3 regions of the Roseovarius sp. Pro17 genome follow, and region 2 is predicted to be linked to each of the others. Evidence: riboswitches for the same ligand, from Rfam matches in the RefSeq annotation. Region 2 holds a riboswitch; each other region holds the start of a gene.
What was found. A riboswitch is a leader RNA that binds a small molecule or an ion and turns the genes downstream of it on or off. The one in region 2 is predicted to bind cobalamin.
Positions count from the first base shown of each region.

Region 1: another riboswitch for cobalamin. It lies ahead of U3654_RS05915 (hypothetical protein); the one in region 2 lies ahead of U3654_RS16050 (CbtB domain-containing protein).
Region 3: another riboswitch for cobalamin. It lies ahead of U3654_RS07585 (TonB-dependent receptor plug domain-containing protein); the one in region 2 lies ahead of U3654_RS16050 (CbtB domain-containing protein).

Region 1 covers NZ_CP141179.1:1,213,364-1,223,658, forward strand. The annotation lists gene U3654_RS05890 (DUF808 domain-containing protein) at 1-217, shown strand, start outside; gene tkt (transketolase) at 310-2,325, opposite strand; gene U3654_RS05900 (hypothetical protein) at 2,541-3,086, shown strand; gene U3654_RS05905 (cell division protein ZapA) at 3,086-3,481, shown strand; gene U3654_RS05910 (ATP-dependent helicase) at 3,614-6,208, shown strand; cobalamin riboswitch at 6,313-6,515, shown strand; gene U3654_RS05915 (hypothetical protein) at 6,618-6,881, shown strand; gene U3654_RS05920 (metal ABC transporter permease) at 6,887-7,681, opposite strand; gene U3654_RS05925 (metal ABC transporter ATP-binding protein) at 7,678-8,442, opposite strand; gene U3654_RS05930 (transcriptional repressor) at 8,439-8,939, opposite strand; gene U3654_RS05935 (zinc ABC transporter substrate-binding protein) at 9,027-9,962, shown strand; tRNA gene U3654_RS05940 (tRNA-Ile) at 10,023-10,099, opposite strand; gene purM (phosphoribosylformylglycinamidine cyclo-ligase) at 10,205-10,295, shown strand, end outside.
Region 2 covers NZ_CP141179.1:3,318,084-3,328,378, forward strand. The annotation lists gene U3654_RS16015 (precorrin-8X methylmutase) at 1-442, opposite strand, end outside; gene U3654_RS16020 (precorrin-3B synthase) at 442-1,575, opposite strand; gene cobN (cobaltochelatase subunit CobN) at 1,572-4,814, opposite strand; gene cobW (cobalamin biosynthesis protein CobW) at 4,818-5,852, opposite strand; gene U3654_RS16035 (DUF1636 family protein) at 5,849-6,211, opposite strand; gene U3654_RS16040 (hypothetical protein) at 6,278-6,784, opposite strand; gene U3654_RS16045 (CbtA family protein) at 6,781-7,479, opposite strand; gene U3654_RS16050 (CbtB domain-containing protein) at 7,483-7,665, opposite strand; cobalamin riboswitch at 7,698-7,924, opposite strand; partial or broken gene U3654_RS16055 (transposase domain-containing protein) at 8,153-8,353, shown strand; gene U3654_RS16060 (hypothetical protein) at 9,457-9,963, opposite strand; gene U3654_RS16065 (hypothetical protein) at 10,172-10,295, opposite strand, start outside.
Region 3 covers NZ_CP141179.1:1,554,192-1,564,486, forward strand. The annotation lists gene lpxD (UDP-3-O-(3-hydroxymyristoyl)glucosamine N-acyltransferase) at 1-113, shown strand, start outside; gene U3654_RS07545 (acyl carrier protein) at 144-401, shown strand; gene U3654_RS07550 (beta-ketoacyl-[acyl-carrier-protein] synthase family protein) at 398-1,609, shown strand; gene U3654_RS07555 (invasion associated locus B family protein) at 1,699-2,484, opposite strand; gene U3654_RS07560 (helicase HerA-like domain-containing protein) at 2,981-4,525, shown strand; gene U3654_RS07565 (HU family DNA-binding protein) at 4,611-5,192, shown strand; tRNA gene U3654_RS07570 (tRNA-Val) at 5,211-5,285, shown strand; gene U3654_RS07575 (histidine phosphatase family protein) at 5,315-5,902, shown strand; tRNA gene U3654_RS07580 (tRNA-Val) at 6,016-6,091, shown strand; cobalamin riboswitch at 6,231-6,438, shown strand; gene U3654_RS07585 (TonB-dependent receptor plug domain-containing protein) at 6,576-8,375, shown strand; gene U3654_RS07590 (ABC transporter substrate-binding protein) at 8,470-9,258, shown strand; gene U3654_RS07595 (iron ABC transporter permease) at 9,267-10,238, shown strand; gene U3654_RS07600 (ABC transporter ATP-binding protein) at 10,235-10,295, shown strand, end outside.

The DNA.
Region 1 (10,295 bases), 2.1 Mb from region 2:
GAATCTGGGATTTACATGGCCGTACAATCAGATACATCACGCTGCTGATGTAGTGGTTCATGGGCTGGACCGCGGTCGGGCGGCAGCAAAATGGATACTAGTCGCGGCAATGGACGGCGTTCTGGGTCTGGCGCTGGGGATGGTACTGATACCGATTGGTACGCGTGTGATCACACCGATCTGGCAGCGGTTAAAGCGTTTGAACCCGGTCGTCTGACGCCAGAGTTTTTCGCGAAATATCTTTAGCGAGAGCGTTTGCGATCTTTCGTAGTTGGTGGGAAGACCGAGAGAGCCGGTCTTCCCAATGGCTTAAAGCAACGACTTCACCTTGTCCGCGACCGCCTCGGCGGTGATGCCGAACTTCTCGTATAGCTCCTCGGCTGGGGCGGATGCGCCAAAGCTGTCCATGCCGACAAAGCCTGACTTTGCCTCGCGCCCACGCTCACCGCACAACCAGCGATCCCAGCCTTGACGCGCGGCCGCCTCGACCGCGACGCGCACAGGACCGGCGGGCAAAACCTTGCGACGGACCGCCTCGTCCTGCGCCTCGAACAGCTCCCAGCAGGGCATCGAAACGACGCGGGTGCCGATCCCTTCGCCCTGTAGCAGATCGCGCGCCTTCATGGCGATTTCGACCTCGGACCCGGTGGCCATGATAATCGCCTGCCGCTTGCCTTCGGCCTCAGCCAGAACATAGGCGCCGTCGGCTGTCAGGTTCTTGTTGCGATGCTCGGTTCGCAGGGTCGGCAGGCCTTGGCGGGTCAGCGACAGGACCGACGGAGTCTCTTTGGACGTCAGCGCCAGTTCCCATGCTTCGGCGGTCTCGATCGTATCGCAGGGGCGGAAAACCCAGGTGTTGGGCGTTGCGCGGCTGATCGCCAGATGCTCGATGGGCTGGTGCGTCGGGCCATCCTCGCCCAGACCGATGCTGTCATGGGTCATCACGAACACGGTCGGGATGCGCATCAGTGCGGCAAGGCGCATGGCGGGGCGCGCATAGTCAGTAAAGCACATGAATGTGCCGCCATAGGGCCGGATGCCGCCGTGTAGAACCATGCCGTTCATCGCCGCCGACATCCCATGCTCGCGGATGCCATAATAGACATAGCGACCCTTGCGGTTGTCGACGTCGAACACGCCCAGATCGCCGGTCTTTGTGTTGTTCGATCCAGTCAGGTCCGCCGACCCGCCGACCGTTTCTGGCATGATCGGGTTAACGATCTCCAGCACCATTTCGCTGGATTTGCGCGTGGCAACCTTGGGCGCCTCTTCGCTGATCTGCTTTTTCAGCGCCTTGATGCGCGCGCTGAGGGTCTTGGGGGCCTCACGCTCGAATATCCGGGTGAATTCCTTTTGGCGGCGCTCGGACGCCTCAGCAAAGCGGCCTTCCCAAGCCTTGCGCTCATCCACGCCGCGCGCACCGATCGCCTTCCACGCGGATTTGATATCGCCTGGCACCTCGAAGGGTCCGGTTGTCCAGCCATAGGCGGCTTTGGCCGCGGCCATCTGGTCCTTGTCGGTTAATGCGCCGTGGCCTTTGGATGTGTCCTGCGCCGCGTGACCCAGTGCGATATGCGTCTTGCACGCGATCATGGTGGGCTTCTTGGACGTCTTGGCCTTGGTGATCGCGGCGTCGATTTCGTCCGGGTTATGCCCGTCGATCTCGATCACCTGCCAGTTCGCAGCGCGGAAGCGTTTGACCTGATCCGTGCGGTCCGACAGCGACACCTTGCCGTCGATGGTGATGTCGTTGTTGTCCCAGAATGCGATCAGCTTGCCCAGCGAATGACGCCCCGCCAGTGTGATTGCCTCTTGGCTGATACCCTCCATCAGGCAGCCGTCGCCAGCGATTACATAGGTGTGGTGATCCACCAGCTTGCGGCCATAGCGCGCGCGCAGCATTTCCTCGGCCATGGCAAAGCCGACCGAGTTGGCAATGCCCTGACCCAGCGGGCCGGTCGTCGTCTCGATCCCCTTGGCGTGACCGTATTCGGGGTGGCCCGCCGTGATCGCGCCCCACTGGCGGAAATTCTTGATCTGCTCCAGCGTCATGTCGGCATAGCCAGTCAGGTGCAGCAGCGAATAGAGCAGCATCGAGCCATGCCCAGCGCTAAGGATGAACCGGTCACGATCAGGCCAATCGGGCGCGGAGGCGTCAAATTTCAGGTGCTTTTCATAGAGGACGGTGGCGACGTCGGCCATGCCCATGGGCATCCCCGAATGGCCCGAATTGGCCGCATGGACAGCGTCCAGCGTCAGGGCGCGTATGGCGGTTGCTTTGGACCAGTGATCGGGGTTGGCACGGGCGAGGGCGGCGATATCCACGGCAGCGGAATCCTTTTGGCAGGGATGATTTATGCCAGCCTCAATATCAGCCCTTCCCCGAAGATCAAGCGCTGCCATAGCGGGCCACCGCCCGGCCCGACGATACCGCGCAAGGGGGGAAGCCTTTTTGTCAGCCATTCGCTAGACTTGGATCAAACAGGTCATGCGCCGATTCGGCATGGCCGGACAGGACACTAAGGAAGGACATTCACGCGATGAGCGATATCGACGCAATGCAAAGCCGCATCATGGCCGCGCTGGAGCGGATCGGGCAGGGACTCGACGGGCTGGGACCAGTCAGTGACAATGGCAAGGACGACGACGAAGCAGAGACCCTGCGCCAGCAGATCGAGGATGAAAAGCTGGCTAACGCCCAACTGGAAGAGCGTGTCAAACAGCTGAATGCGCGTAACCGTGAGGCCGAAGAGAAGCTGGCGAGCGCGACCAATGCAGACGCCACCAAAGCCGAAGACGAGGCTGCGCGCGCCAAGACGCTCAAGCGTCTGGACGGCGAATTGCAGGCGCTGCGCCATGCAAACCAGCAACTGCGCGACAATAACGCCGCCCTGCGCGAGGCCAATTCCAACGGTGTGGCCGAACCGCATTTGATCAACAAGGCGATGATGGCCGAACTGGACGGCCTGCGCGCCTCGCGCGCCGCTGATCGCGCCGAGATGGATGTGATCCTGACCGAGCTGGGCCAGATCACAGGAGGGTCCGCAGACAACGACGCGCGCGGCACCGGGATGGAGGACGCATGATGCCCGAAGTTGATATCGAAATCGGTGGCCGCACCTTTCAAGTCTCGTGCCAGCAGGGCGAAGAGCATTTTCTGCATTCCGCCGCCAAGATGCTGGATGACGAGGCCTCGGTTCTGTCCGCGCAGATTGGCCGCATCCCCGAGCCACGGATGCTGCTGATGGCTGGCTTGATGCTGGCCGACAAGACTGCCGGTTTGCAGGACAAGCTACGCGAGATGGAGGACAAGCTGTCCGAGCGCGAAGCCGAACTGTCGGGCCTTCGCGACGCGCCCGCGCCCGCGCCTGAGCGGGTCGAGGTGCCGGTAGTACCTGCCTCGGTCACCGACACGCTGGCCGAAATCGCCGCCCGTGCCGAGGCGCTGGCCGAAACTATTGATGGCAAGAAGGCGGGATAAACTGGGTGGCTGGATAGGGCCGGGTGACGCGCATGGTCGCCCGGTGATTGCGATGCGCCTTGGTTAATTTTGTGCGGAACATATGCCGAACATCACTTTAACTCGTGCGCGCGCCGCGCTAGGATGCACGCCATGAATAGCTTTGACGAATCCGACGCCTTTGAGGGCGCATCGCTGTCCGCGCGCGCAATGGCCGCGCGACCGGCGCGGTATCTGGACGACCTGAACCCCGAACAACGCCTTGCCGTGGAAACGATGGACGGCCCCGTCCTGATGCTGGCCGGGGCGGGAACTGGCAAGACCAAGGCACTGACAACGCGTATCGTGCATTTATTGAATACGGGCCGCGCCCAGCCGAACGAGGTGCTGGCCGTCACCTTTACCAACAAGGCCGCGCGCGAGATGAAGACCCGCGTTGGCGCGCTGCTGGGACAGTCGATTGAGGGGATGCCGTGGCTGGGCACCTTCCACTCGATCTGCGTCAAGCTGCTGCGCCGCCATGCCGAGCTGATTGGCGTCGAGGGGGAAGGCCGTGAGCCAACGCTGAAATCGAACTTTACCATTCTGGACACCGACGACCAGTTGCGCCTGCTGAAACAGCTGGTGCGGGCGGCCGGTATCGACGACAAACGCTGGCCCGCGCGCCAACTGGCCGGCGTTATCGATCACTGGAAAAACCGAGCTTGGACGCCCGATAAGGTGCCCGCCGCCGAGGCTGGAGCCTACAACGGCAAGGCGGTCGCGCTTTATGAACAATACCAGCGCCGCCTGATCGAGCTGAACGCCGTCGATTTCGGCGATCTGCTGCTGCATGTCGTCGGCATATTTCAGACCCATGACGATATCTTACGAAAATATCAGAGCTGGTTTCGCTACATTCTGGTGGACGAGTATCAGGACACCAACGTCGCACAATACCTCTGGCTGCGCCTGCTGGCGGGTGGTCATAAAAACATCTGCTGCGTCGGCGATGACGATCAGTCGATCTATGGCTGGCGAGGGGCCGAAGTGGGCAATATCCTGCGGTTCGAAAAGGATTTTCCCGGCGCGCATGTGGTCCGGCTGGAACAGAATTACCGCTCGACCCCTCATATCCTCGCGGCTGCATCCGGCGTGATCGCGGGCAACAAGGGGCGTCTGGGCAAGGAGCTGTGGACCGATGTAGAGGAGGGCGAAAAAGTTCGCCTGATCGGTCATTGGGACGGCGACGAAGAGGCACGATGGATCGGCGAGGAAATCGAGGCGATGATTGATGGAAGTTCGAGCTTTGCCATTCACAGACGGAACCCGCGTTCAAAAACAATTACCCAAGAGTTTGAACGACTGGCAAAAAAGGATGCGCTAGGAGGTGTAAAAACACCTGACGAACTCTACGAGAGGTTTCGACTGCAAAATAGTCCTTTACGTGAATATAAGACCCGCAAGTTGATGTTAGATCTATCAGATCGCATCAACAACAATGAACCTCTTGATCCTGCGTTTCATTATTTTAGCCATGAAGAAATCGTCATCCTCGTGCGTGCCTCGCACCAGATGCGCGCCTTCGAGGACCGTTTCCTGACCATCGGCCTGCCATACCGCGTCATCGGTGGCCCACGTTTCTACGAGCGGCTCGAGATCCGCGATGCCATGGCTTATTTCCGCTGCGTCACCAGCCCCAGCGACGATCTGGCGTTCGAGCGGATCGTGAACACGCCCAAGCGCGGGCTGGGCGACAAGGCGCAACAGAAAATCCAGGTGATTGCGCGCGAAAACGGCGTGCCGCTGATCGAGGGCGCGCGTATCCTGCTGGAGGAAAAGGGCCTTGGCGGCAAGGGGGCCAAGGAGCTTGCGACGCTGCTGGACGGCCTTGCCCGCTGGGGACGAATGACAGGTGACGCCGGGGTCAGCCATATAGAACTGGCCGGAATCATCCTAGACGAATCCGGCTACACCGAGATGTGGCAAAACGACAAGACCCCTGAGGCGCCGGGGCGGTTGGAGAACCTCAAGGAACTGGTCAAAGCGCTTGAAAACTTCGAAAACCTCACCGGGTTTCTCGAACATGTCAGCCTCATCATGGACAACGAGAGCGACAATGAGGGCGAGAAAGTCAGCATCATGACGCTCCATGCCTCCAAGGGTCTGGAATTTCCCGCCGTGTTCCTGCCGGGATGGGAGGATGGTCTGTTCCCCTCGCAACGCTCAATGGACGAGAGCGGCCTCAAGGGCGTCGAAGAGGAACGCCGCCTTGCCTATGTCGGCATCACCCGCGCCGAAGAGGTTTGCACGATCTCTTTTGCTGGCAACCGCCGCGTTTTCGGCCAGTGGCAATCGTCGCTGCCGTCCCGCTTTATCGACGAACTGCCCGAGGATCACGTTGATGTGCTGACGCCGCCGGGCCTTTATGGCGGCGGATATGGCGCGGCGGGAACGGGCGGCGACTTGCAGAACAGCATTGATGCCAAAGTGGCTGACGCGAACGTCTACAACTCCCCCGGTTGGAAACGCATGCAATCGCGCGCCAGCCAGCGCCCAACTGTCCAGCCGCGCGAATCGACATCGCCCGTGATCGACATGGCTGCCACCTCGTCCCATACTGTGGGCGACCGGGTGTTCCACCAGAAGTTCGGCTATGGCGAAATCATCGGAATCGAAGGTGATAAGCTGGAAATCGCCTTTGACAAGGCCGGCACCAAAAAGGTCGTCGCGCGCTTTGTCACCAGCCCGGACGACGTGCCGTTTTAGGGATTGCGCCATGAATTTTCTGGCTAGAAATATCCCCGCCGGAGGCTAGAAATTTCTTTTGACGATACGCCTGCGATGAATCGTTGTGCGCGAATTTCGAATCCGTCACAGTAGAGATCCAAGGTGCCGCATCTCGACGCGGAGAATTGGGAAGCCGGTGAAATTCCGGCACTGCCCCCGCAACGGTAAGGGTGGGCGAGACGGCACAACGCCACTGGGCCAAATGGTCTGGGAAGGATGCCGGATCATGGGCCGAACAGGCCCGGCCCCTCAAGTCCGGAAACCAGCCTTGGATAGACGTCAAACCGCGGGGGGCGGTGCGGGCGCTGTCGGCGGCGATCCCTGCTACGGCCCTTGCGCATTCCTCTGCCCCATCCGGCCCGGGGTGCGGCCGAGGAGAAGACAGAAGATGAACGTGACACAGATCCTCAGCGGGCTGGAACGTAGCGATGCGACAGGCCCCGATGCCGACGCCGCAGGGCGCATGGGCTTTCTCGAATGGGCATTCACATTGCCGGGCGCTGCGACGCCCGAAGCGGCGCGGCAGGCATTGGCCGATGCCCCATCTCAGGCAGAAAGCGCAGCGGCGCAGGCCTTCGTTCAGTTCCTGCATCAGGCCACGGCGCATGTGGCACGCCCCGCGCGCCGGGGTCGTGCCGCCCGATTTCACTGATTGGGTTATCCGCGCTGAATGCGGGCCGCGATGTTTGAGAGAGCGAACATCACCGCGCTGACGCAGACGATGGTCGGGCCGGTCGGCGTGTCCAATGAATAGGACGCACGCAACCCGGCCCACGCCGCCACCATTGCGAGGATGGTTGCCGCTACAGCCATGCCCTCGGGCGTGCGCGAAAACGGGCGGGCGGTCGCGGCGGGAATGATCAACAACGCCGTGATCAGCAGCGCGCCGACCACTTTGATCGCCACGGCGACCACTATGGCGAGAGCGACCGTAAGGATGAGTTCTTCGCGCTTTGGGTCGATCCCGGCGGCGCGGGCGAGGTCGGGATCAAGGGTGGCGGTCAGCAGCGCCGACCAACGCCAGCCGACGAGGGCCAGCACCAGCGCCGCGCCGCCCCAAATCACGCCCAAATCGCCGCGCGACACCGACAGGATATCGCCAAAGAGAAATGCCATGACGTCAATGCGCACCCCGTCCAGAAACGACACGCCCACCAGCCCAAAGGCCAGCGCCGAATGCGCCAGAACGCCCAGCACCGTGTCCATCGCCCGTCCGCGTGCCGACAGGGCCGTGACCAGCGTTGCCATCGCCAGCGCCACCACCAGCGCCCCGACAAATATCGGCAGCGACAGCGCCAGCGACAACGCGACGCCGAGGATCGCGGCATGGGCGGTCGCATCGCCAAAATAGGCCATGCGTCGCCACACCACAAAACAGCCCAGCGGCGCGGCGGCCAACGCCGTGCCGATCCCGGCCAATGCGGCGCGTGTCATGAAATCGTCGAGGATCATTGGCGTGTCTCGGCTTTATCGTTGTTGTGATCATGCCCGCAATCGTCGCCATGGACGTGGTCGTGATGGTGGCGATATAGGGCCAGCGCGCCTTGCGTGCCCTCGCCAAAGAGGGCGCGATAGACGGGCGCCTCGGCCACCACTTCGGGCGTGCCTTCGCAGCAGATATGACCGTTGAGGCAGATCACGCGGTCAGACGCGCTCATCACCACGTGCAAATCGTGGCTGACCATCAGCACGGCGCAGCCGGTCTCGCGGCGCACATCCTCGATCCGGCGATAAAATGAGGCGGCACCGGGCTGATCCAGCCCTGCCGCGCCTTCGTCGAGCATCAAAAGATTAGGCCGCCCCAGCAGCGCACGCGCCAGTAACACGCGCTGAAACTGACCGCCCGACAGATCCGCCATTGGGCGGTCGCCAATATCGGGCACGCCTGCGCGCTCCAGCGCCTCGCGGGCCTCAGTGCGCGTCACACGTCGGGGCAAACCCAGAAAGCGCGCCACGGTGATCGGTAGCGCGGCGTCCAGCACCAGCCGCTGTGGCACATACCCAAGACGCAGATCCGCCCGGCGGGTTATCTGTCCCGCATTGGGGCGCGCGCCACCCAACAGCGCGCGCAGCAGCGTCGATTTGCCCGATCCATTCGGGCCGACGATGGTCACGATTTCGCCCGGTGCGATGCTAAAATCGACATTTTCCAACACGGTGGTGCCACCATACCGAACGCTCAGGCCACGGGCCTCAATCAGCGGAACCGTCACGCGGACGCCTCGCCTGAGGTAGCCGGCCCTTCAATGCAGCCGGGACAGAGCCCCTCGGCCTCGCGCACTGTGCGCTCAATGACGAAACCGGCGCGCCGCGCCGCGCGCGCCAGTTCGCTTGCGTTGGGATCGGTTTCGGCTTCGACGACGCGCTTGCAGGTGCGGCAGATCAGGAAGGCGGGCGCATGCTGCCCCTCGGCATGCGAGCAGGCGATGAACGCATTTAACCGCTCGATCCTGTGAGCAAAGCCATGCGTGACCAGAAAATCGAGCGCGCGATAGGCGACGGGCGGCTGCGATCCCAGCCCCTCGGCGCTTAACACATTCAGGATGTCGTAGGCACCTTGGGCCTTATGTTCGCTCAGCAGAATCTCCAATACTCGGCGACGGACCGGAGTGAAATGCAGACCGTTTTCGGCGCAATGACGCTCGGCTGCGGCGAGGCCCGCTTTGATGCAGCCTTGGTGATCATGTGTGTTGAACGCTCTGATCGGCATGGGAGGCAACCTCGGATTTCGGCTTGAGATGTTATAGTATATCATGTAGTGGGATGTTGTAATGTTATATAATCACATGAGGCAATCATGTCCATCCGCGACGTTATTCTTGCCGCCATTCTGCTGTCATCGACATGCGTCGCCTCGGCCAAGGCGGACGTGCCGAATGTCGCCACCGACATCGCGCCGGTCCACTCGCTGGTCGCGCAGGTGATGGAGGGGTTGGGGGCGCCGGGGCAGGTGGTGCGGCCCGGCGCGTCGCCCCACGGCTACGCCATGCGACCATCCGAGGCACGCATTCTGCAAGAGGCAGATGTGGTTTTTTGGATTGGGCCTCAGCTGACGCCGTGGTTGGGGGGCGCGATAGCCAATCTGGCCCCGCAGGCCCCTGTGACTGCACTGCTGGACGCACGGGGAACTACGCTGCTGGAATTTCGCACTGGCGTACAGTTTGCGGCAGATGATCATGAGCATGAGCATGAGAGCGGGCGTGGGGATCAAGAGAGCGCGCAATACGATCCGCACGCATGGCTCGATCCGCAGAACGCCAGCGTCTGGCTGGGCGTAATCGCGGATGAACTCGGCCGCATTGATCCTGAAAACGCCGAGACCTACGCAGCAAATGCTAAGGCAAGTCAGTTGAGGATTGCGGCGGCAGAGGCTGAGATCGGCGAAATCCTTGCCCCGGCGAAGGCCCTGCAATTCGTTGTCTTTCACGATGCCTATCATTATTTCGAGAGCCGTTTTGGTCTGAGCGCGGCCGCTGCTATCGCGGCTGGCGACGCATCCGACCCTGGTCCTGCGCGGATCGAAGAGGTTCGCCAAACGATGCATGATCTGAATGTCGCCTGCGTCTTTTCCGAGCCAGAGTTCAACCCGGCGTTTGTCGCCACCGTCATCGAAGGGACCAGCGCCAAGGCGGGCCTGATTGATCCATTGGGTGCAGGGATCGAGGCAGGACCCGGCTTTTACAGCGCGCTATTGCGCTCGGTCGCTGACGAGTTGGTGAAATGTGTGGATTAGATTCGCGGCTCGCGTGCTGGCTGGCTTCGATCGGTCGGCGCGGATGGCGTGGCGGTAGTATGGTAGGCCCGGCAGGACTTGAACCCGCAACCAAAGCGTTATGAGCGCTCTGCTCTAACCAGTTGAGCTACAGGCCCGCCATGGCTAGCCTCCTAAGCAGGGGCGGCGGCCGCGTCAAGGCTTTGAGATTGCGCCGGGCGCGATGATGGGCTACCCCGCGCGTAAATCTGAGGAGAGCGCTGATGACCGATCCCAAGACTGGTGTGAGCTACGCCGACGCAGGCGTCGATATCGATGCAGGCAACGCGCTGGTCGAGCGGATCAAGCCTGCGG
Region 2 (10,295 bases):
GCATGTTGAGCAGATGGAACAATGCAGTAGGCGCATTGCCAATTGCGACAACGGCGCCTTGCAGATGGGGACGCCACAGTTCCAATGCAGCGGCGGAACGCGTGTTGCTCATGTCGGCGGCCATTTGTGGCACTTTTGGATCGCGCAAGGTGCAGATTACCTCGTTCTCGCGTGGCAGGCGTTTGCGGGTGATACCTTCGGAAACCATGTAGGCGTCGCAGAGAATAGGCGCACCGCCCTCCAATGCGGCTCGCGCAGAGTTGGCCATGCCGGGGGAAAAGCGGAGGTGCTGTTCCAGCCCGACCATTCCGGCAGCGTGGATCATGCGCACGACGACGATTTCCTCTTCAGGTGAAAAGCGGGTAAGTGCCGCCTCGGCGCGGATGGTGGCAAAGGATTGACGATAAATCTCGGCGCCATCGGTGATATAGGTATGCTTCATCAGAGCGCCTTTTGCAGATAGTTGGGAAGGTCGTTCGCATGTAGACCAGTGTGCTCGGGGGCCGCGTCGGCAGTGGCGTTGCGGATCAGATCGAACCCCGCAGGTGTGGCTGTCAGCGTAACGCTTGCGCCGCGAGGCATTGCGCAGCCTTTGGCACAGCCCGAGATATGTAGGGTCTGCCCCGACGGCACATACGCCGCAAGCGCGCGGGCAACGGGGCGCGTGGCAGCAAATGCCCGCGCACAACCGGGTGCGCCAACGCAGGCTACGACCCGAAGCAGTGGATCGAAGGGGTCGGTGATTAGGCTGGGGTGTGCTGGCAGTTTTCCGGCCCCCTCAATCAGCAGCATCCGCCAAGGGGTCACGCGCAACGCACCGATATTGGCGACGGTTTCAAGGGTGGCCGCGTCGATCTGCCCGAACGCCATGCCAATAAGCGCCCCAGCGGAATAAAGGCCCGGTTGCGGCGCGGTTGTAGCACCCTGTCGCGGTAGGGTGAAACCCTGCGGCAGCGCAGGGCCGCTGGCAAGCAGGCGGGACATGCGCGCGGCGCGACCAAGGCTCCAGCGGGCAAGGTTCAGCATCTGCGAAACCGCTTCGCCGTCGGTCACCGGTTTGCCGAAGGGGTGATCGCCCGCACAAACGAGCAAATGGCCATCCGCGCCCGGTTCAAGCCGAATATCGGCGGGCGCACTTTGAAGGACGGGAGTTAACCCCGCGTCGATCGCATAGCCGAACTTTGCGCTGACATCGGGCGCATCTGGGGCAGCCAGTGCTGCGGCGAGTTCTGCGGCAATGGCCTCGTTTGTGTCACCCATCGTCCGAAACGGCGTAATTAGAATATTGCGCCGACTTTCGACGGTAACATCGGGGTCGATCAACTCCAGCGCCCGCAGCCCATCAATGAGCGTCTCATAGCGATCCTCTGCCACGCCGCGCAGTTGCACATTGGCGCGGTTAGACAGGTCGATGATGCCAATGCCGCAGCTTGTGGCAAGTGCTGCGATTCCCGACGCCTGCCGTTGTGTCAGGCGGCCCATGGGGGGCCTAATCCGCACGATCAGCCCGTCTCCCGACATCATCGGACGCAGTGCACCGGGGCACCAGCCCTTGACCTGAGGTGCGGCGTTCATTGCGCGGCGTCCAAGGCAGCGTTGATCGAATTGCGTCGCGTGACCCATAGGCCAGCGTCGCGCAGGGCGGCAAAGCGGCTCTGCAACGCATCTAGCGCGGCGGGGTTTTCCGTGGCCATAAAGTCAACCAGATCGTCGCGGCCCAGTGTTGCGTCATAGTAAAGCTCAATCAGATGCGCGGGCACGTTCCGCGTCAGATGCGCGAAAGCGGCCAGATTATCGAGCGTGGCCGCAATCTCTGCCGCGCCGCGAAAGCCATGGCGCATCATGCCGCTGGCCCAATCGGGATTGGCGGCGCGGGCGCGCACGACGCGGGCGATTTCTTCGGGTATGGTCCGCGCGCGCGGGGTACCGGCGCGGGTGTGGTCGATATGATACATCGCCGGCTCAGCAGCCCCAAGATGGGCCATAGCAGCCGCAAACCCGCCCTCGTGGCTGGCATAGTCAGACGCCAGCAAGATATCGCTTTCCAGCAGGTCTTGCACATGCGCGAACCCATCCGCCTTGTGCAAACGCGCCTCAAGGGCAGCGCGGTCGCGCTGCGCCGTGCCTTGCGCATCAATCGCCCATTCCGAGCCAGCCAGCCACGCCTGCCCGGCAGCATCGCGGCCCGCATCAGAATAGTCGTGCAGCGCGTTTTCGATGTTGATACCGTAAAGGCCAGGCTTGGGCCCAAAGACGCGCGGCGTTAGGATCAGGTAAGGGTTCATGTCAGGCGCTTCATCACGCTGGGACAGGGCAACAGCGCCAGCCTCAAATATCTGCGCAAGGCCAGGAAAGACATCCCGGAACAGGCCAGAGATGCGCAAGGTAACATCGATACGGGGTCGGTCCAGCAGCGCCAGCGGCACAATCTCAAAGCCCGACACGCGGTCCGATCCCTCGTCCCACTTGGGGGTAAGCCCGGCAAGATGCAGCGCCATTGCCACCTCTTCGCCAGCCGTGCGCATGGTCGCCGAACCCCAAAGGTCGATCACCAGCCCTTTGGGCCAATCACCCTTGTCCTGAAGGTGGCGGCGCAGCAGTTCTTCGGCCAGCTTCACGCCTTGAGCATGCGCCGCGCGGGACGGCACGGCGCGCGGGTCGACCGAATACAGGTTCCGCCCGGTCGGCAAAACATCGGCGCGCCCCCGATAGGGCGAGCCGGACGGACCAGCGGGCACCCGACGGCCAGCAAGGGCGGTCAGCAAGCCCTCGGTCTCACCCTTCGCTGCGCCAAAGATATGCAGCCCATCGCCATATTGGCTTTCCTTGATGTCGCAGACAAAGCGGTCAATACGCGTCATCGCCTCTGCGGCAGAGGCGGCCAGATCAAGGCCGAGGTCGGCTTCGACGCCGGAGGCCTGTGCTTCGGCACGGATGATGCCGATCAGTCGGTCGCGGCGGGCAGCGTCAAGACCGTCGGCCGAGGAGTATTCGTCAAGCAGAGCCTCAAGGCGTAATAGCCCTTCGGGCACGACGCTGTCTTTCATGGGAGGTGGCATATGGCCCAGTGTCACGGCCCCAATCCGACGTTTGGCCTGTGCGGCCTCGCCGGGGTCGTTGACAATGAAAGGATAGATTACAGGCATCGCACCCGTCAGCGCTTCGGGCCAGCAATCATCGGAAAGAGCAACCGATTTGCCCGGCAACCATTCCAGCGTGCCATGCGCCCCGATATGCACCAACCCGTGATACTCCTGCGCACACAGCCAAAGGTAAAAAGCGACGTAGGAATGGCGCGGCACGCGGGCGAGGTCATGATAATCATTTTCGCGGGCGACCGTCGCGCCCCGTTCCGGTTGCAGCGCAATCAGCGCATTGCCGCACGCCTGCGCGGGAAAGTGAAATGCGTCGTTCTTGAAAAGCGGATCATCTTCCGCTCTGCCCCAGGCTGCGATCAGATCGTCGCGCAATTCTTGCGGCAGGGTTGCGAGTGCTCTACGGTAGTCATCCAAGGGCCAGGCAATGCTCTGACGGGGAAGGCTTTTGCCAAATCCGGTGTCGGAGCTCACGGTATATCCGGCGTCGGCAAGGGTTTGCAACATTCCCTCGACCGAGGCCAGCGCATCAAGGCCGACGGCATGAGCGATCTGATCTTCGCGGCCCGGGTATGTCGACAGGACCAGCGCCAGCTTTCGGTTGTGCGGCGGTGTTTTGGCCAGCCGATGCCATGCCAATACCCGGTCCGCGACGGCGCCAATGCGATCAGCATCGGCGCCGTGGGCAAACCGGGAAAATTGCAGATCGGGATCTTTCTTACCCGGTGCCTTAAAGCTGACGACACCGGCAAAAATGCGGCCATCGACCTCGGGCATGACGACGTTCATCACAAGATCAGCAGGGGATAACCCGCGCTCGCTCGTCGCCCAGTCCTTGCGCTGTGCGGTAGAGAGGGCCACTTGAAACACAGGACAGCCGGGCGCGTCCAGCGGCGTGCGCCCATCCTCGCCGCGCCCCGAAAACGCAGTCGCGTTTACGATTGCCACAGGGGCCAGATGGGCCAAAGCCTCGGCAAGGAAGGCGCGCGCGCTGTCGGCCTTCAGCGACGGCACAAACAGACCGATCGCATTGAAACCCCGTTCTTGCAGGGCGGCGATTATCGCGTCGACCGGCGCGGTATCAGAGGCCATCAGGTAGCTGCGATAGAAGGTCACGGCGACCACGTCTTTGCCCGCATTGACGATGGGGATCACCCCTTTGACAGGATCGTAATAGCCACAATCTGGCACGGATTTCGCACCCAGAACCGGAGCCGCGTAAAACCCTGCGGCCAGCGCAAGTTGCGCCAAAGCCGCCTGTGCGGCGACGGGTCCGCCAGTGTCGCATAGATGTGACAGCCGCCGCAGCGTCGAGACCGGAAGCGTCGAATGGGCATCAAGGCCGGGATCTTCGCGCCCATCGGCGGGCAGGATCGCAAGGGCGATGTTATGGCGGCGCGCAAAGTCCTGAACCTGCATGATGCCATAAGGCCAGTAATTCTCGCCCCCGATCAGTCGGATCAGAATACCTTTCGCCCCTGTCAGCGTCGCCTCGACATAATTATCAACGGACGCGGGATGGCGCAGGGCCACAAGGTTGCACAGGCGCAAGGTCGGCAGATCACCCTTCGGCCCGCCCCCCCGATGCCAACCCGCAGCAAAGGCGCCAAGATCACTGTCGGAAAAGGACAGCACGACGAGATCCGCTGGCGTCTGGCCGGGATCATACGGTGCATCCGTATCCTCCAGCCCATGACTTTCACGGAAAACGATGTGCATGGTTCAGGCCCCTAGTGTCTGGTGGATCCGGGCAGCGTCGATGTGGTCGTGCTCGCCGATGACGACCAGATGCCCGGCGCGCTGGCCGGCGCCCCAGGGGCGGTCAAACTGGTGGCGAACGCGCGCCCCCACGGCCTGCACCAAAAGGCGCATCGGCTTGCCCATCACGGCGACATAGCCCTTGACCCGCAGGATGTGCTGCTCGTTCGCCAGACGCTCGATCGCGGTAATCAATGCATCGACATCATCCACTTCCGGCATCGGGACGACGACAGTTTCGAAATCCTCGTGCTCGTGGTCGTCCGCACCGTCATGGTGCGATGGTCGCGCGGCAATATCGTCTTCGGCGGCAGCGTTCAGGCCAAGAATCACGTTGGGATCAATCACACCCTCGCTCATCTCAAGGATGGGTATCTTGCGCGGGCTCTGCGCCTCGATCAGCTTGCGCGCTGCTGCAAGGCCGTCTGGTCCGGCAAGGTCGGCCTTGGACAGCAAGAGGATGTCGGCACAGGAAATCTGATCCTCGAAAACCTCTGACAGCGGCGTGTCATGGTCGATGCTGTCATCCGCCAGACGCTGCGCATCCACTGCTGCGACATCAGAAGCAAACCGGCCGGCGGCAACCGCTTCGGCATCAGCCAGCGCGATCACGCCATCCACGGTGATCTTCGAGCGGATCGCCGGCCAGTCAAAGGCCTTGAGCAAGGGTTTTGGCAGAGCCAGCCCCGAGGTTTCGATCAGAATATGGTCGGGACGCACCGGCATCGCCATCAGCGCCTCGATTGTGGGAATGAAATCGTCGGCTACGGTGCAGCAAATGCAGCCGTTGGCCAGTTCCACAATGTTTTCCGCAGGGCAATCCTCATCCGCACAGGATGTCAAAATGTCGCCGTCGACGCCGACGGTGCCGAATTCGTTGACCAGCACAGCCAAGCGACGCCCCTTTGAATGGGTCATCAGGTGGCGGATCAGCGTAGTTTTGCCCGAGCCGAGAAAGCCGGTGATCACGGTCACGGGGATTTTGGCAAGGTCGGTCATTTGGGGGCCTCCATCGGGGGAATACGGGCAAGGCTTTGCTTGCGGAAAATCACGGGGCGTTCACGCCACGGCACAAGGCCATCGGCGGAGGCGGCATAAGCGGCGGCACCTGCAAGGATTTCGACACTGTCGGCACGGCTCAGCCGTCCATAGACGTAGGTCCATTTTCCGGGCGACGACAGTGCAACAGTCGCCCCTTGTGAACAGGCCGACAGGCATTCAACCGGCACGATCTGCACCCCTTCCGGCGCACCTGCCTCGGTCAAGGCTGCGTGCAGCAATGCGCCGGGGCGTGGCGCATCGTCCTGTGGCACCTCGCCAGCGCGGCAAGTCATGCAGACATGCAAGGTAGCGGTCATTGGCGGGTCTCCTTTCTGGAGATCAAAAGGCGCATGGCGGGCTTCCGGTATTCGCTGACGCAACGGTCACTCCTCAACGAAAAGCGTCGTGATGGCGGCAATTGGCGTCCCGTCCACGGCAAGCGGGCCGTGGGTGTTACTGTTCAGCGTGACTAAAACGATCACCTCGCCTTGCGGCAGACGTGGAAGATGCATCCATGCGCCATAAAGACGGCCCAGCTTTTCACCGTTGACATAAACATGCGCATGCCCCTCGCCCGGCACATCCACCAGGCCGACGGCCCGGGGCGTGAAGGTGAAGTTTCCGGTATGAACCTGAAGGTTGTAGCCCTCGATCGGATCGCGGGTCAGCTCAATTGCAATTTCGGGCGCATCGAGTGCGGGCACCTCAAGCGCAGTGGTGTGCGCGATATCATGCGCGCTGCCGCTGTGGCCCTTAGTCATGCCGCCATGCACAGCAGCATAACCGTGATCGTGCCCATCAAAAGTGACCCCACTGCCCGCAGCAAGCGTGAAGCCTATTCCGCCACCGAACACCAGTCCGATGGCGAAAAGACCAAGCGCCCTGTTCATGCGCCGACTCTCGCTGTGTCGTGCGCCTCCTCCCGCCGCCAAAAATAACCGGCGAAGGCGCCCAGCAACACCCACGCGGCCAAACCGACGCCCAAGGCCCGCGCCGCGAAGAGGGCAGCGATTTCTGGTGGCACTGTACCACTAAAGCTGTCCGGCTCTGGCGCGCCGATCAAATGAGGTGCTGCCAGCAAGACCACGGCCAGACCCCGAAGCGCCCAATTGCGCGCAAACGCAAGCAGCCACAGCGCCACCCCCGCCGACACGACCGTGGCAAACCACCAGACCTGCCTCGCACCCACCTCTGCCGCCGCCACGCCCGGAACCTCGGGCGCAAGCGTAAAGGCCGGGGCAAGGTGGAATGTGACGAAGCCCGCAATGCCCCAGATCATCCCCATGCGCCCATCTATCTGCGCGCCGCGCCCCTCGGCCACTGACATCATCGCCAGCAGGAGCAAGCCATAGCCCGTATAGGTCAGCATCGTGAAGATCACGCTCAGCCCGTCACGAACCGCATCAAACCCCGGCAACACCGGATGCGCGGTGACCGGATCGGCCCCGAAATGCAACAGTTCTCCACGCTCATAAAGCTCCGCATGCAGCAAAACAGGCTGCACGAATGCCAACTGTAGCAGACCGGCAATCAAGCCAGCTACAGCACCAGCGAACAACGCGCTGGTCAAAAATTTAGAGAACATCCGTTAGTGGCAGGGAAAGCCGGTGGCGTGACGCACATCGTGGGCGGCGTCATGCAACGCCGAGGCCTGAACGTGGCCTGTCAGGGTAATAATCGCCAGTCCCAGAACTGCCGCGAAAAGCGCGGGCAATATATCAGCGCGCAACTTGCCATGGGATTGGCCCTGAACTTGGGTCAGTGTAGTCATTGTAGCTCTCCTTACCGTCCACCCGACGGCATCGCGTTTCAATCGTGCTTGGCAGGTCTCCTGGCTCGCGGGTCGTGGCTGTTTGCCCGCCTTCCCCACCGCACCCGTCGTCGGGTTTGGCAAGTGGCATGAGGGGCAACAGCTCACCGCTTACAGTCGCGGGGGCGGCTCCAGCTTCGGGCGGCTGCCCTTACTGAATTCCCTGTTAGGTTCCACACATTTCTGCGCTTTTCGGAACACCAAGCCTGCTCATATAACCAGTTTGGTTTCGCATAGGCAATACGATTTTCGCTGTGTCGCGAAGCCAGACTGTTTCACAAGGAATTTCCGGTGGTAAGGTGTGCAATCTTCCCGGAAGTAAGGTGCTTCATTAGCAAAACTTGTTTGGCAAGACGCATGAGGAGATACTGATTGAAAACGAGCAGAAACACGACCGCGCAGGTCATCTCGATGCTACGGCAGGCCGAAGGCGGCGTGCCGCTTGCCAACCTTCGGTCGCAAGAATTATCTCTTCATGGGGCAAAAGGACGGCGGTAAAGTCGCAGCCATCGCCTACACGCTTATCGAAACCGCGCGCATGAACAGCGTCGACCCAGAGGTTTGTCTTCACTGAGTGCTCGACCGCGTCGCAGATCACAAGATGCCCCGCCGCGACGACCTCATGCCGTGGGACTGGGCGGCGGAATAAGTGTCAACAACAGTCAGACGGGACGTGTGTGGACGCCGCCAGCTGCCGCCCTCGGGACCGCGATGCTCTCGCTCGGCGCCTGCACAGTGGTTCTGATGTTCGCCAGAGCGTCCGCCCGCCATTGATGGAGTACAGCCGAGCCGAACAGTCAGGGATGGCCGACGAGATTGAAGCGTCACCTGAGGGCGCGATGATGATCGACTGGCTGGCGGATTACGCCGTGACGCGGGACCAGGCACGGGCTTGCGGATGATCTGGACGGACAGGTCGGATATAACCCCCGTAAAGTAATATGCGGCGGGACCGCCTAGAGATAGGCCCGATTTGTTTCACAAGGTTGCGTCTTCAATCGGCCGCGGGAAATTCCACGCATCTGATAACGCCACACTGCATCATCGCACGCCATGGCCGAAGAGTACCGCGTCAGGGTCACCGGGTCATCCAGCACTGGTCAAGCCAGTCCGAAACGCTACCCGGCCAGCCGCGTGACGCACCGCGCGTGTCGGGATGGTTATCGGAAGTGAGGCGGAAGGAGATCATGGCGCGATGCTGCCACGGTTTTTTTCGCAGGGCCGGTTGCAAATCGGTAAGCGTTATATGGCGGTAATCGGTTCCAGCAAACCACAAGTCGCGTTTTTTTGCACGCGGTGGCCTGTCGCTGCCCGCTTATGCACGCTGGTGCGGTTTTTCTGGTCCGGTGTTGATGTGGCGTTGATGTAAACCGCACAAGCAAAAGCCCGACTGATTAGGTCGGGCTTTAAGCATTTGATATCGTGTAGTAATTTGGTTGCGGGAGTAGGATTTGAACCTACGACCTTCAGGTTATGAGCCGAAATACCCGCGATTCCAATAGCTTAACGATAACAGCCACTTATGCGATATGCGTTTGTTTCGACAAGTTTATTCGCTCCGCAATCAAAAACATTCACATGCATTCAGCCGCAAAATCAGTCTGAAACGCGCAGTCGCAGGTTGATGTGGCGTTGATGTAAACTGATCGTTGATGCGTTGATTATAATCGCTTTCGGCCCACGCCCCCCGGTGCGCCAATTTCTCTGACGCTGCACTGCAGCTTCCCAAAAAGCAGGCATCTTTCAAGACGGTCAAAGCGGGTTCACATTTTCAGTGCGGTATCTTTTTCTGAACTCCCGGAGAACCATCTCCAGCGTCGCTTCAAAAGCACTCTGGTCAAACATCATCGATTTCTTTGCCTCATGGAGATAGCGCCAATCGATGAATGCATCTTTGTGCTGGGAAAGAATGTCGCGAATACTGTAGTCGATGTAGAATGCACTAGGATGCCGTGGAGCAACTGATCTCTTGAATTCCACTTCGAGTTTCCGCTGACTCTCTGGCAACAAGCTGTCAAACAGCTTTTCGAGGTTATGCGACTTGATAACCTTGGGATCATCGTAGTCAAAAACGAACCACGCTTTGAGCGCCAACTCCATCGAAAGAGCTAACAGCATCGGTTCGACTCCGACATGTTCGCGCTCGCACCAGTCTTCATGCTCTTCAAAGCGCTGGCCTGGAAACATCTTTGTCTTTCGGAAGACCGCCTTTGCGGCATCGCCTATCCTGATTGCTTTCGATAAACGTGCGCTCATCATAAGTCTCCTGAGTTGAAGCACTTCAAAGGTGGGAAACAAGCGATTACATTGCAAGACGATTATTGGATGGTGTTGGCGGCCCGGAGGAGACTGCAGTCACTGAAAATTATGCTGCGGCGCGGCCCGTCAAACCGGACGTTCGCCGCAGCTGTCGCAAAAAAATAAGGACCGCAATTCGATCAGTGGAAGAAGCAGACGATTGGGGCCGCTATTCGGATGGCGTGAACTCGATCTCCTTATCGGAGAATACCTCGCGCAGATTGACTATGGCTTGCTTCCAGTCCGACTCGCCCCATTGGTTGAGGAAAGCGTATGTCCTGCCGCCGAAGTGG
Region 3 (10,295 bases), 1.8 Mb from region 2:
TGAAAATGGATGCACATATCGACATGTACAAGAACATGCGCCGCCTCGGGCGTCTGGTCGCAGATGTCGCACAGCTCAAGAAATCGGTTTTCAAGGCCGGGCAGAGTGACTAAATCGGTGTCACTACCTCAAGGAGTCATGGCATGAGCATTCCGGACCGCGTGATCGCCATCGTCGCCGAGCAGGCCATGCTGGAACCGTCAGACGTGACGCTCGCCAGTACGCTCGAGGATCTGGGCGTCGACTCTCTGGGACTGGTGGAAAGCATATTCGCCATCGAGGAAGCGTTCGACATCACCGTTCCGTTCAACGCGAACGAGCCGTCGGCAGGTGATTTCGACATATCGACCGTGGGTTCCATCGCACAGGGCGTGCAGCGGCTGGTCGCCGAGCAGTCGTGAAGCGCGTCGTCATCACCGGCGCCGGCACGATCAATGCGCTAGGACAGGATGTGCCATCCACGTTGGAGGCGATGCGCGAGGGGCGCTGTGGGATCAGCGATCTGGAGTTTCGCGATGTCGAGCGTCTGTCGATCCGCATCGGCGGTCAGGTCAAAGGCTATGATCCTGAGGCCGCGTTCACCCGTCAGCAACTGGCGCTTTATGATCGTTTTACCCAGTTTGCGCTGATCGCCGCACGTCAAGCCGTCGCGCAATCTGGGATCACCTTCAACGATGAGTTGTCGCTAAAAGTGGGCGTCATTCTGGGCAATTCCGGCGGTGGAATGACCACCCTCGATGAGAATTACCGCACCGTCTATGAGGACGGCAAGAACCGCGTGCATCCCTTTGTGGTGCCCAAACTGATGAACAACGCAGCGGCCAGCCATGTGTCGATGACCTGGGGCCTTCGCGGACCCAGCTTTACCGTGTCGACCGCATGTGCGTCGTCGAACCATGCAATGGCGCAGGCCTTTCAGATGGTGCATGGCGGGGTTAGCCCCGTGATGTTGACCGGTGGGTCGGAATCCATGCTGTGCTTTGGCGGTGTCAAGGCGTGGGAGGGGCTGCGCGTCATGTCCAAGGACGGTTGTCGGCCCTTTAGCGCCAATCGCAACGGCATGGTGCAGGGCGAGGGGGCGGGCATCTTTGTCTTTGAGGAATATGAACACGCCCGCGCGCGCGGCGCCGATATCCTGGCCGAGGTTGTGGGCTACGCCATGTCCTCGGACGCCTCCGACATCGTGATGCCGTCCAAGGTGGGCGCGGCGCGCACCATATCCGGTGCGTTGCTGGATGCACGCGTGTCGCCCGAAGACGTCGGCTATATCAATGCCCACGGCACCGGCACGGCGGCCAATGACAAGACGGAGTGCGCCGCTGTCGCCGACGTGTTTGGCCGCCACGCGGACAAGCTGATGATGTCCTCAACTAAATCAATGCATGGGCACTTGATTGGCGGCACAGGCGCGGTCGAACTGCTGGCCTGCATCATGGCGCTGCGCGATGGGGTGATCGCACCGACCATCAACTATGACGAGCCGGACCCCGAATGCGCGCTAGACGTAGTGCCAAACGAGGCGCGCGAGGCACGCGTCGAGGTCGCGCTGAGCAATGCGTTTGCGTTCGGCGGGCTGAATGCTGTGCTGGCGCTGCGCCGGGCAGAGTAGGGACAGCGCGCACGTTGGGCAGGCCCGCTGGCAAAGAAAAAGGGCAGGCCTTTCAGCCCGCCCTTTGATAGTTCAGTCGTCAGTCATACTCACTCGGTGAACGCCGCGACAGCTTCGTAGCCTGCGGTGAAGCCGCTCAGCGAAACATCAATCTTGACCTTTTGATCGGGCGCCTGTGCGGGGACCAGAGTGAACTGTGCCTTGTTGCCCTTCTTGAAGATCGCGATGTCCTCTGCGGTAAAGCCAATCTGCGCGACGCAGCCAGCCTCGGTGCAAACGCGGTAGGGATAGCTTTTGGCGGTGCCGCCATCGACCGACAGCTTCAGCTCTTCGGTCAGCAGCGTGACCAGCGGCACGATCGCGGTCGCACCGGCGACTGCGGGCGCCTGGCCTTCGATGCGGAACACGCTGAATTCGGCGATGGGATTGCCGCCCGCCTCGCGCAAAAGCTGATAAAGCTGGCAAGGGTCTTCGCCGTCCGCATTGCGGAAGCAGCGCAGGTTCCAGTCGCCGAACTTCTCCTTGATGTAGACCGCAGGCTGATCGGTTCCGACCTCCTTGCCGGTCGAGAAGGTTTTGTCGTCCTCTGCGGTGCCTTCGGCGGCTGCGTCATCGGCTGCCTCGCCCGTTGCATCCGCATCTGCATCCGCAGCACCTTCCGCTGCCTCTTCGGTGGCGGTATCGGTATCGGTCGCTGCCTCTTCGGTCGCAGTATCGGCGGCGCTGTCGGTTGCCGCGTCTGTAGCGGTATCCGTAGCGGTGTCCGTGACCGTGTCTGCCGCAGCGTCTGTATCTGTCGACGTGTCCTGCGCATAAGCTGCACCGGCAAGGCCGAGAGCGGCGGCAATAGTCAGGATGGAAAGCGATTTGGGCATGTTGTCCCCTTCAGTCATTGAAGTTTCACGGAGAAGTTTCACGGCGCATCTAACATGGCGCGTCCGCACTGTCAGGATAAAATCGCAGCCGGGCCGGGCATGCAAGGCGGATTTCCGCGCGCCTTGGCAATGGACGCCTCGGCGCGAAGCGGCCGCACACAGGAAGCCACTCACAGAAAAAGGAGCCTCGCGGCCCCTTTCCCCAATCTTCTCCCTGCCGGACTTGGCCGACTTAGTATTGACGCGGACGCTACGACACCTGAAAATCGTCGTCAACAGTCAAAATGTGTCGCGGTTGATCGTCCTAAATGCGCACGAATTTACCCGATGAAAAAGGGCCGCACCCGAAGGCGCGGCCAGTCTGACAGGGAGGAACTCATCCCGGCGCCAGGAGGACATATGCGCCGGAATGAAATTGATACTGGCACGAAACAGTTAAAAATGTATGTTCGCTCAGCACGCGGCGAGGCGTGCGCCATCTGTAGGGGACGAAGTGGTGAGCGACGGCATCTTTATCGGCGGCGGGGGCCCGGACTATTCGCAGCCCCAAAACCTCAGCCTGAAATACGCCAATCGGCACGGCCTGATCGCGGGCGCGACCGGAACAGGCAAGACCGTGACGCTTCAGATCCTCGCCGAAGGGTTTTCCGCCGCCGGCGTTCCGGTGTTCCTATCGGACGTCAAGGGCGACCTGTCGGGCCTTGCGCAAGCGGGCAGCGAGGGATTCAAGCTCCACGATGCCTTCGCCAGCCGCGCGGCCACGATTGGGCTGGACGACTATAGCTATGCGGCCTTTCCCGTTACCTTCTGGGATCTCTTCGGTGTTGCAGGCCATCCGGTACGCACCACTCTGGCCGAAATGGGGCCGCTCCTGCTGAGCCGCCTGATGGAGCTGAGCGAGGCGCAGGAAGGCATCATGAACATCGCCTTTCGCGTTGCGGACGAAGAGGGAATGCCGCTGCTGGATCTCAAGGATCTGCAATCTCTGCTAGTCTGGGTCGGCGAGAACCGTGATACCCTGTCGCTGCGCTATGGCAACGTGTCGATCCAGTCGGTCGGCGCGATCCAGCGCCAGTTGATGGTCTTGGAAAATCAGGGTGGCACGCAGCTGTTCGGCGAACCTGCACTGGACCTCGCGGACCTCATGCATGTCGGTGCGGACGGGCGCGGTCAGATCAACATCCTCGCTGCCGACAAGCTGATGGGCGCGCCGCGGCTCTATGCCACCTTCCTCTTATGGCTGCTAAGCGAGCTGTTCGAGACGCTTCCCGAAGTCGGCGATCCCGACAAGCCCAAGCTGGTCTTTTTCTTTGATGAGGCGCATCTTTTATTCGATGACGCGCCCAAGGCGCTGGTCGACAAGGTCGAGCAGGTCGCGCGCCTCATCCGCTCCAAGGGGGTCGGCGTCTATTTCATCACGCAAAACCCCGACGACGTCCCCGAGGATATCCTTGGCCAGTTGGGCAATCGGTTCCAGCACGCGCTGCGCGCCTTTACCGCGCGCGACCGCAAGGCGCTCAGCCGCGCGGCGGAAACCTATCGCCCGAATGAGAGGTTCTCGACTGTCGATGCCATCCGCGACGTCGGCGTTGGCGAGGCGGTGACCTCCATGCTGGAGGACAAGGGCGTGCCCGGCATCGTCGAGCGTAGTTTGATCCGCCCGCCATCCTCGAAACTAGGGCCGATAGATGATGCCGCCCGCCGCGCCGCCATGCAGGCCTCGCCGGTGGCGGGCAAATACGACACGCTGATCGACCGCAAATCAGCCTATGAGATCCTCAAGGGCCGCTCGGATCAGGCCGCTGCCGAAGCCGCCCGCGCCGAAGAAGCCGCAGAAGAGCAATCCGTCGCCGAGCGTGAATTTAACGCAGGCCGCCGCTATTCCGGCGCACGGGTCGAGCGTTCGACCGCGCAGCCGCGCAAGGGGACCGCGGGCAGCTTTGGCGAGGCGATCACTGGCGCGGTTCTCAAGGAGTTGAAAGGCACGACCGGACGACACATCGTGCGCGGCATCCTTGGCGGTCTGTTCAAGGGCCGCTAGCCGCATCGGTCGCAACTGGCACTGGCAAAATCTGCGCCATGTGGCTAACCTGTCGTCAAGCAGAAAACAAAAAGGGGCGGCCACAATGGCAAGCAGCAAATCGACAGGCGACAAGACGAAAACCAAAGGCCAGAAGCCCAGCCGCGCCAGCGCCATGCCACCCAAGCCACCCGCGCCGCCGCGCGCGCAGGGCGGCCCGACGACGCTGGTGCCGAAACCGCCGCTGGTGGGCGGCCATCACGCCAATAACCCTGAAAAGCGCGGTAGCGCAGGAGGTCTGGGCGCAGGTCCGCAGGATTCTGGCGCAACGGATGCGGTGCTTGCAGACGACGACGGCAATATCCCCCTCAAAAAGCAGGAGTTGATAGCGCAGGTTGTCGCACGCTCGGACGTGGCGAAAAAGCACGCCAAACCGGTGATCGAAGCGATGCTTGCCGTGCTGGGCGATGCCCTGTCCGAAGGTCGCGATCTGAACCTGCAACCCATGGGCAAAATCAAGCGTAAACGCATCAAGGACACCGATAAAGCGCGCATCATCGTCGCGAATATCCGCCAATCCAAGGCCGCTGGTGCGGGCTCTGCCACAGGCGCCCCGCCGTTGCCCGGCAGCACGCCCGGCAGCATGATCGCACCAGCCAAAGAAGCGGTTGCAGACAGCGAAGAGTGACGCTAAAAAATGGCCCAAGGGTGATTAGCTCAGTGGTAGAGCGCTTCGTTCACATCGAAGATGTCAGGAGTTCAAATCTCTTATCACCCACCATTTTCCAACTATTTGCAACGGCCTAATCTATGCCCAAAGCACATGTTCCGAACTGGCCAGACATCTGGTTTCTGCGTCATGGCCAGACTGAATGGAACCTTGCCGGGCGCATTCAGGGTCGGCTGGATTCGCCTCTGACCGCGCTGGGGCGCGCGCAGGCCAATAGCCAGGCGGCACTGATCGCAGACATTGCTGCGCGCGTCGCGACGGGGCCGGGCAACATCTATGTCTCTCCCCTCGGGCGCGCGCGCGAGACTGCCGCGCTGGCGTTGCCAGAATATGATGCGGTCATCGATCCGCGCCTTGCCGAGATCGACACGGGCGCTTGGGAGGGGTTGGCGAAGGCGGACCTGCCGCAAGGTTCCAGTGATCTGCTGACCTACGCCGCAGCCCCCGACGGCGAAGGGCTGGAGGAGCTGATCGGGCGGGTGCGCGGCTTTGCAGAAGAGCTTGCCGGACCCAGCATCATCGTTGCGCATGGCCTTTGGGGGCAGGTCCTGCGCGGTCTGGCCAAGGGCCTGCCGCAGCAGAACATGGGCGCGCAGGATAATCGTCAAGGCTGCGTCTATCACCTGAGCAATGGGAGCGAGGACGTGCTAGGAAATTTTACCGGATAACCGGATAATCTCAGCGTAATCAAAGGCTTGCGGTGCGATCCAGATTATCCACCCGCCACGCGCTGTTCACCGCCTCTTGCCAGTGCGCGACAATGGCGTTAGAGCGGCGGCGAGGGTGATTAGCTCAGTTGGTAGAGCGCTTCGTTTACACCGAAGATGTCGGGAGTTCGAGTCTCTCATCACCCACCATAATTACCGGCCTTTTCAAAGTATTGCGATGTGCTCTTGATATGAGTTCTGTCGCCTTGCACGCGGCATCCCCCACCAAACCTCCATCATGAATTTAGCGCATCGGGATTTTCCCTCTTTCCCGCATGCCGCACCTGCGCTAGTCAGGCGTTACTTCGGTCCGGGCGCTCACACGTCTGGATAATAGGGAACGCGGTGAGGTGCCTTGCACCAACTCCGTGACTGCCCCCGCAACTGTAGGCGGTGAGCGAAGCCGGATACACGTCACTGCCGCAACGCGCGGCGGGAAGGCCCGGCCCAGCGTTGACCCGCAAGTCAGGAGACCTGCCGAGGTGTTCACCCTGTCCGGACGCGGGGAGCGTCACGGTCAACGGATTCTTCCGGTGTGGTGGCATTCTCGCCGCCTGCGGAAGGGTCAAAACGTCTCTTTCGCATGCATATCCAACACCTGCATCGCCCGCATCGGGCGAGTCCGGAGACGCATATGAAACGTGTTTTACTGACCACCACCATCCTCACCGGCGCGCTCAGCGCCACCGCCGCCACAGCACAGCAAACCTACGACCTCGGCACGATCGTGCTGTCGTCCAGCCTCAGCCCGGTCGAGAGGGGCCGCACCGGCGCCACTGTCGAAGTGCTGGAGGGCGAGCAAGCAGGCGGCAACGACACCTCCGTCATCAACCGCCTCGATCGTCTGCCCGGTGTTAGTTCTACGTCCAATGGCGGCCTCGGCAACTTGGGTACGATCCAGATTCGCGGCCTGCCGGCGCGCTATGTAGGCGTGCGGATCAACGGAATCGACGTGGCCGATCCGTCGAACACGCAAAACCAGTTTAACTTTGGCGGTCTTACCGCTTCGGGGATTGGCCGGATCGAAGTTCTGAAAGGGTCACAATCGGCGCTCTATGGGTCCGAGGCAATTGCTGGTGTCGTCGATATCACGACGTATCGCCCTGAAAAACTGGGGTTCTCGGGACAGGCTCAAGCCGAGGGTGGCAGTTTTGGCACTTATTCCGGGACGCTCAGCGGCGGCTATCGCTCTGAACGCGGCTATATCGCGCTGAGCTATGGCCACGTCCAGACCGACGGCATTTCGGCGCAGGCGTTCAACACGGAGAAGGACGGTTTCGAGCAGACCACCGTCGACATGACCGGTGAATATGACGTCACCGAAACGCTGACCATCGGCGGCGCGTTACACTACCGCGACGGTGAAATTGACATCGACCGTAGTCGGTTCACCAATGATGCCAGTGGCATCAACTATTATACCGAGCAGGGCGCGCGCATTTTTGCCACGCTACAATCTGGCGCGGTGACGCATACGCTGAGCTACAGCTATTTCGATATTGACCGTGACGATCCAACCGGTTTCACCACCACCTTCACCGGCGAGCGGCACAACATCGCCTATCTCGGCAGTGCCGAGTTGGGTGGGCGCACAGTGCTAAACTTCGGCATTGATCATACCGAAGAAAAATTCACCTCTGGCCCCGCGCGTGGATCCGAGGATGACACCGCCCTTCAGGCCGAACTGCTAGTGGCTGCGAGCGACCGGGTCGATATCTCGGCCGCGCTGCGCTACGACGACGATTCCAGTTTTGGCGGCAAGACGACGGGCCGTCTAGCTGCGGTCTGGCGTCCGGTCGAAGATATCGCATTCCGCGCGGTGATCGGCACCGGCTATCGTGCGCCATCGCTTTACGAGCGGTTCGGCCCCTTCGGCCTTGCCACGTTAACGCCAGAGGAGAGCCGCAGCTACGAAATGGGCGTCGAAAAGACGTTCGGCGATCTTGGCTATGCCAAAGCGACAGTCTTCTATACCGAAATTGACGATTTGATCGAATTCGCGGGCGCCTCTTACAATCAGGTGCCGGGCACGACGAAATCACGGGGTTTCGAGCTGTCGGGCGAATATGCGCTGAATGCGGCGGTCTCGGTTTTCGGGGCCTATACCTATACGAACGCAACGACCGACGGCGCTCGGTTGGCCCGCACGCCCAAACATGACCTCGTCGTTGGGGTGCAGAGCGATTTCACCGACCGTTTCTCGGGCTATGTTGATGTGCGCCATGTCGCCGACGTGGAGCCGTCTGCGTTTTCGCCCGTGGGCAACAAGGTGGGTGCCTACACGCTGGTCGGCGCTGGCGTCAGCTATGACGTAAGCCCGAACGCCCAGCTTTACCTGCGTCTCGAAAACCTCTTTGACGAGGATTACGAGACGGCAGGTGGCTATAATCAGCCGGGCCGCGCAGCCTATGTTGGGCTTCGTGCGAACTTCTGATCGCATATGCACCTTCGCTGCGTCCGCACTTTTCGCGGGCGCGGCACTGGCATTCAGCGCTCCACCTGTGCTGGCTGAGGCGCCACGACGCGTCGTGTCGATCAACCTTTGCACTGATCAGTTGGCAATGCTGCTCGCTGGTGAAGGGCAGCTGATTTCGGTCAGCCGGATCGCGCTGGATCGGCGCGCATCGGCCATGGCGGACGAGGCGGCGCACTACGTTATCAACTCTGGCCGCGCCGAGGAGGTGCATGTGATGCGCCCCGATCTGGTGGTCGCGGGTGTCTATACCTCGCGCGATACTGTCGCGATGCTGCGCCGCCTCGGGATCGAGGTCGTGCTGTTTGATATCGTCGAGTCGCTGGACGAAGTGCGCACCCGCATCACTGAAATGGGCGAGGCGCTGGGGCGGCAGGCCGAGGCTCAGAAAATGGTCGCGCGTTTCGATGCCGACTTGGCAGCAATGCGTGACGACGATGGACCCGATGAGAACGCGCCACGCGCCGCGCTTTATTATGCCAACGGCTATACATCGGGCAAAAATTCACTGGCCAACGACATCCTTGCCGCTGCTGGTCTGCGCAACGCGCCCGCTGAGGCGGGGTATGCCTGGGGCAAGCTTCCGCTGGAAATCCTTACGATGATTGACCCCGATCTGGTCATCACCTCGCGGCGCTACCCCGGCGGCAGCCGCGCCGAAGAGGTCATGGATCATCCGGTCGTCAATGCATTGCGCGGGCAGGCAGTCAGCGCGGCGCTGACAGATCAGGACTGGGTCTGCGGCACGCCCTTCGTGCTGCGTGCAATTAGCGACATGTCCGCCGCGCGCCGCCGCGTCGAGGCCGACGAACCCGAGACCACCAAATCCGAGGCCGGAGGATGAGCCGGGTGATGATCCCTCTAACAGTGGCGACCGCAATCCTGTTCGCTGCGTCGCTGCTAATCGGCCCCGCAGAACTGAGCTTGGGTGATAGCCTGACCGCGCTCTGGCAGGGCGGCGACGGTCCCATCGCAATGGTCATGCGTCAGATCCGTTTGCCGCGCGCCATCCTTGCGCTGATGATCGGCGCCAGCCTCGGCCTCTCGGGCGCCGCGATGCAGGGCTATCTGCGCAATCCTCTGGCCGAGCCGGGGCTGATCGGTGTGTCCGGCTCTGCTGCCCTTGGCGCGGTTCTGGCTATTCAGACCGGGCTGGCGGCCGCCTATACGCTGGGCCTGCCACTGGCGGCGCTGGCGGGCGCGCTGGGTGGCGTCGTGCTGGTCATGGCGCTGGCCGGACCACGCGGCGGGGCGCTGACACTGATCCTTGCGGGTATCGCCATATCAGCGCTGGCGGGCGCGCTGACGTCCTTGGTGCTGAACCTTTCGCCCAATCCTTTTGCCGCGAACGAGATCGTGTTCTGGATGATGGGCTCGCTCTCGGATCGCTCGATGGTGCATGTGTGGCTGGCACTGCCGCTGATGGCCATCGGCTGGGTACTGCTGGGCACTCTGGGGCGCGGCCTAGACGCGTTGACGTTGGGTGAGGATGCGGCTGGCGCGATGGGCATCCGCCTCAGCCGCATGCGGCTGGTGCTGGTCATCGGTACCGCCTGCGTCGTCGGCGCCGGGACGGCGGTGGCGGGTGCCATCGGTTTTGTCGGTCTGGTCGTGCCGCACGTACTGCGCCCCCTGGTGGGTGCGCGGCCCTCGCGCCTGTTGTGGGCGTCCGCACTCGGCGGCGCGATCATGCTGCTGACCGCCGATATCGCCGTGCGCCTGATCCTGCCCACGCAGGATCTAAAGCTGGGCGTTCTGACCGCCATCGTCGGCGCACCGGTGTTCCTGCACCTCATATTCAAGACGCGGAAGGACGGGATATGAGTCTTCTGACGCTTGACCACTTTGGCGTCACGCTGCGCGGTCGCACCATACTCAATG